2 regions of the Pseudomonas sp. NPDC099000 genome follow, and region 1 is predicted to be linked to the other one. Evidence: predicted binding sites of a transcription regulator. Region 1 holds the regulator's gene; the other holds the start of a gene.
What was found. Region 1 encodes FliA, which starts transcription of late flagellar genes. Its sites were predicted from a motif close to CTAAAGTTTNNNNNNNNNNNGCCGNTAA; they were not measured.
Positions count from the first base shown of each region.

Region 1 (3,207 bases):
AGCTGGAGGAAGCCGGCGCCCCCTTTTACAGTGTGAAAACCGCGAAAAATTGCATTGAGCAAGTCCGCATCATCCGGTCGGCTTTCCAGCTCGACCAGCTGTTCGGACAGTTGCTCTAGAATCTCGCCGGCCTCAACCAGGAAATCCTGAAGGATCTCTTCATCGGCGCCGAAGCTCATTAAGGGGGTGCTCCTGAGGTCTAAAAACCTAAAAAACCTAAAATGCTAAAACTCTAAAATCCTAGGCTGGATAACAAATCGTCCACATCGTCCTGACCGGACACAACGTCTTCTCTTTTATCGGCATGAATCTGCGGACCTTCACCCTGAGAGAGATGTTTTTGCGGATCTTTTTCAGCGAGCATCGCATCACGGTCATGTTCGATACCCGCAAAGCGGTCTACCTGGCTGGCCATGAGCACGAGCTTGAGCAGGTTGCTTTCAACTTCGGTGACCAATTGGGTCACGCGTTTGATCACCTGACCGGTGAGGTCCTGGTAATCCTGGGCCAGCAGAATGTCGTTGAGGTTGCTCGACACCGTGCGATTGTCTTCGCTGCTGCGTGTCAGGAAACCGTCGACGCGCCGAGCCAGTTCGCGGAACTCTTCAGCCCCGACTTCGCGACGCATGAACCGCCCCCAATCCGTGCTCAACGCCTGGGCTTCTTCGCTCAGGCTGTTGACCAGCGGCGTGGCGTTTTCCACCAGGTCCATGGTGCGGTTGGCGGCGGCCTCGGTCAGCTTGACCACATACCCCAGACGCTCGGTGGCGTCCGTGATCTGCGACACTTCCTCGGCTTGCGGCATGTTCGGGTCAATCTGGAAATTGACGATCGCGCTATGCAGCTCGCGAGTGAGCTTGCCCACTTCCTGATACAGGCCGCGGTCACGGGTCTGATTGAGCTCATGGATAAGTTGCACAGCGTCGCCGAACCTGCCTTTTTCAAGGCTTTCGACCAGTTCGACCGCGTGTTTTTTCAGGGTCGATTCAAAATCGCCCAGTGAAGATTCTTTATGCTCCATAGCTCCCCCGTGGCGCAGTGGATCAACCGATGCGTTCGAAAATCTTCTCGATTTTTTCTTTCAACGCCTGGGCCGTGAAGGGTTTGACCACATAGCCGTTAACACCGGCCTGGGCCGCTTCGATAATCTGCTCGCGCTTGGCTTCGGCAGTCACCATCAGCACCGGCAGGTGCTTGAGCTTTTCATCGGCGCGCACGTGACGTAGCAGATCGATACCGGTCATGCCAGGCATGTTCCAGTCCGTTACCAGAAAGTCGATGCTCCCGCTGTTGAGAACCGGAATGGCAGTAGTGCCATCGTCAGCCTCGACCGTGTTGGTGAACCCAAGGTCACGCAACAGGTTTTTTATGATCCGCCGCATCGTTGAGAAGTCATCAACGATGAGGATTTTCATGTTCTTGTCCAATTCGACCTCCAAGCAGTCTTAAACGCGCCCAGCACCTGGACGCGCCATTTCAATCAATCCGGCAATGCATTCGATGACTGTCTGGAGCACAACAGATCGCGACCGGTGCAGTTCAACACCCCACCGGCCTCGTTCGCAGTGTCCCCACACTGCCTTCAGCGCGCTCGCCACTCCCCCAAACGCCCCCGCAAACGGGCCGCGCACTGGCTATGTAACTGGCTGACCCGCGATTCGCTGACCCCCAGGACCTCACCGATTTCCTTGAGGTTCAGCTCTTCGTCGTAGTACAGCGCCAACACCAGTCGCTCACGCTCCGGCAAATTGGCAATCGCGTCCGCCAGCGCGGCCTGGAAGCGTTCATCTTCCAGATCGCGTGACGGCTCCAGATGTGCACTCGCGCCATCCTCGTGCAGCCCTTCGTGTTCGCCGTCCTGCAACAGATCGTCGAAACTGAATAACCGGCTGCCCAGGGTGTCGTTCAAAATCCCGTAATAATCGTCGAGACTCAATTGGAGTTCGGCCGCAACCTCATGATCTTTAGCGTCACGACCGGTTTTAGCTTCAATCGAGCGAATTGCGTCGCTGACCATGCGGGTATTGCGGTGAACCGAACGTGGCGCCCAGTCCCCCTTGCGTACTTCATCGAGCATCGCGCCGCGGATTCGAATGCCCGCGTACGTCTCGAAACTCGCGCCTTTACTGGCGTCATATTTGGTCGATACTTCAAGCAGGCCGATCATCCCGGCCTGGATCAGGTCTTCAACCTGAACACTGGCCGGCAGACGGGCCAGCAAGTGGTAAGCAATGCGTTTGACCAGTGGCGCGTAACGCTCGATCAGCTCGTACTGCGCGTCACGTGCCGACTTCTTGTAGAGGTTGTAGCCACTGGCTGTCATAGGACGGGTCCTGCGGTCTGTTGCACGAGGCGCTCGACGAAAAACTCCAGGTGCCCACGCGGGTTGGCAGGCAGCGGCCAGGTGTCGACCTTCTGCGCGATCGCCTTGAACGCCAGGGCGCACTTGGAACGCGGGAAGGCTTCGTAGACGGCGCGCTGCTTCTGCACGGCCTTGCGCACGCTTTCGTCGTAAGGCACCGCACCGACGTATTGTAAGGCGACGTCGAGGAAGCGGTCCGTGACCTTGGTCAACTTGGCGAACAGGTTGCGACCTTCCTGCGGGCTCTGGGCCATGTTGGCCAGGACGCGGAAGCGGTTCATGCCGTAATCGCGGTTCAGCAGTTTGATCAGCGCGTAGGCATCGGTAATCGAGGTCGGCTCGTCGCACACCACCAGCAAGACTTCTTGCGCTGCGCGAACGAAACTGACTACCGAGTCACCAATACCCGCAGCGGTGTCGATCACCAAGACGTCGAGGTTGTCGCCGATATCGCTGAAAGCCTGGATCAGGCCGGCGTGCTGGGCCGGGCTCAGATGAACCATGCTCTGTGTGCCGGACGCGGCCGGAACGATGCGAATACCGCCGGGGCCCTGCAACAGAACGTCGCGCAGCTCACAGCGGCCTTCGATCACGTCGGCCAGGGTACGTTTGGGTGTCAGCCCCAAGAGGACGTCGACGTTCGCCAGCCCCAGATCGGCGTCCAGCAGCATGACGCGCCGGCCGAGTTCAGCTAGAGCCAGGGACAAGTTCACTGACACGTTAGTCTTCCCGACGCCACCTTTGCCGCCGGTCACCGCGATCACCTGTACGGGATGCATGCTGCCCATGTTATTTCTTTACCTTGTCTTGCATAGACGGAGGCCACATTACTGGCTGCGCGCTCA
Region 1 covers NZ_JBIWAF010000003.1:421,042-424,248, reverse strand. Annotated here, with positions in the region: gene ACIQV9_RS06585 (chemotaxis protein CheA) at 1-179, opposite strand, end outside; gene ACIQV9_RS06580 (protein phosphatase CheZ) at 233-1,021, opposite strand; gene ACIQV9_RS06575 (chemotaxis response regulator CheY) at 1,044-1,415, opposite strand; gene fliA (RNA polymerase sigma factor FliA) at 1,583-2,323, opposite strand; gene fleN (flagellar synthesis regulator FleN) at 2,320-3,150, opposite strand.

Region 2 (3,207 bases), on a different contig from region 1:
GACCGACATCAGCAGCTACCTCGACTTCGTCATGACCCTGTTCTTTGCCTTCGGCGTGGCGTTCGAGATCCCCGTGGCCGTGGTGCTGCTGGTGTGGATCGGCGTGGTCGATGTCAAATACCTGAAGAAAATCCGCCCCTACGTGATCATCGGCTGCTTCGTGGTCGGCATGATCCTGACACCACCGGACATCTTCTCGCAGACGCTGTTGGCTATACCGATGTGGCTGCTGTTCGAGATCGGCATCCTGTTCGGCGGCCTGATCAGCAAGCGCGGCGAGCATCCGGACGACCAGCCGGCCGACGATCACAACGACCAGCCGCCAGCGACCCAGCCGTGAACCTGCTGCTCCTCGAAGAGGCCGATTTCATTGCGGCCGACCGGGTGATCCTGCGTGATCGCCGGTTGACGCACATGCAGGAAGTTCATCGTTGCGAAGTCGGTGACAGCATGCGCGTCGGGCGTATCGGCGGCCTGATGGGTGCGGCCGAAGTGCTGCGCCTGGACACCGATGAAGCCGAACTGCGCGTCACCCTTGACCAGCCGCCACCGGCCAAGCTGCCACTGACACTGGTGCTGGCCCTGCCACGGCCGAAAATGCTGCGCAGGGTGTTTCAGACCGTGGCCGCCATGGGTGTGCCACGAATCATCCTGGTGAACAGCTATCGCGTCGAGAAGAGCTTCTGGCAAACGCCGTTTCTGGAGCCAGAGGCGATTCGTGAGCAACTGATCCTTGGCCTGGAACAGGCGCGAGACAGCGTGTTGCCGGAAATCGTCATCGAGAAACGCTTCAAGCCGTTTGTCGAAGATCGGCTGCCGGCCATTTCCCAAGGCACCCTCGGCCTGGTGGGTCACCCGGGCAATTACCCGCCCTGCCCCCGTGGCCTGGACGAACCGGTGACCCTGGCCATCGGCCCCGAAGGCGGCTGGATTCCTTACGAAATCGACCTGCTGGCCAAGTCCGGCCTGCAACCGGTACAACTCGGCGAGCGCATCCTGCGCGTCGAAACCGCCGTCACCGCCCTGCTCGCCCGGCTCTTCTAAGGTCATTCACGGTCCCCTGTGGCGAGGGGGCTTGCCCCCGTTTGGGCGCGCAGCGGCCACCGCTTTTTTCCTGCAAAACCGTATCTGCCTGATTTGCGACTGCTTCGCAGCCGAACGGGGGCAAGCCCCCTCGCCACAGGATTTACTCGACCCGAATACCGCGCTGCGCCTTCAGATTCCCGGCTACCTGCCGATATAGCCCCCATAAAACCAATGAGTGGTCCGAGGGAGTAGCAGCATGTACCGTTGGCTAGCCGAGAATCTGGGAAATGTAAGCGTCAATCGCAAACTGGGGATCGGCTTCGGCTTGGTGCTGCTGCTCACGTTGCTGATCACCTTCACCGGCTGGACCGGCCTGACGGGCGTGATGAGCCGAGGTGACAAGCTCGGCTTCATCGCCAGCCTCAATGACTTGACCAAAGACCTGCGCCTGGCCCGCATGGATTACGACATGCGCCGCGGCGAACAAGGTCCGGCCGCCGTCAACGACCTGCTGAGCAAACTCGACGCCGGTTTGCAAACCGCCCGTAAATTGATCGAACAACCGACCGACGTGGCCATGATCGACCAGCAACTGGCCGCCGCCAGTGAGTACAAGCAAGCCTTCACCGCCATGACTCAGGCCGGTGCCAACCGCGAAGACGCCCGCAGCAAACTGGGCGCGACTGCTGACAACGCAGTGGCCCGTGTCGCCGAAGTCGAAAAATCCATGCTGCAAGGCGACAGCGTCGCCGACTTCAACAGCGTGATCGACTTGAGCAAGCTGATTCAGCAGGCCCGCTTCCAGGTTCGCGGCTACACCTACAGCGGCAAGACCGAGGCCGAGCAGCCTGCGCTGGACGCCATCGACAACGCCCTGAAGAACCTCGAAAGCCTGCCATCGAAACTGCCGGAACAGCACATCGCCAACCTGCAACAGGCCACCGATTCGCTCAAGGCCTATCGCGCCGCCGTCAGCCAGTTCCGCGACTCTCAGGTTGCCAGCGCTGCCGCGCTCAAACGCATGGCCGTGCAAGGCGACATCCTGCTCGACGTCAGCAAAAAACTCACCGTGTCGCAAACCATCGTCCGAGACACTGACGCCGCGCATGCCAAAAACCTGTTGCTGATGGCCACTGTTCTGGCCCTGGCGTTTGGCTTGCTGGCGGCATGGGCGATCACTCGCCAGATCGTGATTCCGCTGAACCAGACCCTCAAAGTCGCCGAGCGCGTGGCGGCCGGCGACCTGACGCAAAACCTCGTTTCCGAGCGTCGCGACGAATTGGGCCAGCTCCAGCGCGCCATGCAGAGCATGACTCTGGGCTTGCGCGAACTGATCGGCGGCATTAGCGATGGCGTTACGCAAATCGCCAGCGCCGCCGAAGAGTTGTCGGCGGTGACCGAGCAGACCAGCGCCGGGGTCAACAGCCAGAAGGTCGAGACCGATCAGGTGGCCACGGCAATGAACGAGATGACCGCCACCGTGCAGGAAGTCGCGCGCAACGCCGAAGAAGCCTCCGAAGCCGCCGTCGCCGCCGATCAGCAGGCCCGCGAAGGCGACAAAGTGGTTGGCGAAGCCATCGCCCAGATTGAGCGCCTGGCCCTCGAAGTCGGCAATTCCACAGCGGCCATGGGTGATCTGAAACGCGAGAGCGACAAGATCGGCAGCGTACTCGATGTGATCAAATCCGTGGCCCAGCAAACGAACCTGCTGGCGCTCAACGCCGCCATCGAGGCCGCACGTGCCGGTGAAGCCGGACGCGGTTTTGCGGTGGTCGCCGATGAAGTCCGCAGCCTGGCCCAGCGCACCCAGAAGTCCACCGAGGAAATCGAAGAGCTGATCGTCGGCCTGCAAACCGGCACCCAGCAAGTGGCAACCATCATGGACAACAGCCGCAGCCTGACCGACAGCAGCGTCGAACTGACCCGCCGCGCCGGTAGCTCACTGGAAAGCATCACCCGCACCGTGTCGGCGATTCAGTCGATGAACCAGCAGATCGCTGCGGCGGCCGAGCAGCAAACCGCAGTGGCCGAGGAGATCAACCGGAGCGTGCTGAACGTGCGCGACGTGTCCGAGCAGACCTCGGCAGCCAGTGAAGAGACCGCGGCCTCCAGCGTTGAGCTGGCGCGGTTGGGGACGCATCTGCAGATGCTGGTGGGGCGGTTCAAGGTTTGAGGTGATTT
Region 2 covers NZ_JBIWAF010000012.1:105,705-108,911, forward strand. Annotated here, with positions in the region: gene tatC (twin-arginine translocase subunit TatC) at 1-340, shown strand, start outside; gene ACIQV9_RS16375 (16S rRNA (uracil(1498)-N(3))-methyltransferase) at 337-1,044, shown strand; gene ACIQV9_RS16380 (methyl-accepting chemotaxis protein) at 1,283-3,199, shown strand.
Region 2: ACIQV9_RS16380 (methyl-accepting chemotaxis protein) is a predicted target of FliA. The motif match lies at 1,214-1,241, and genes of this name have one in related genera.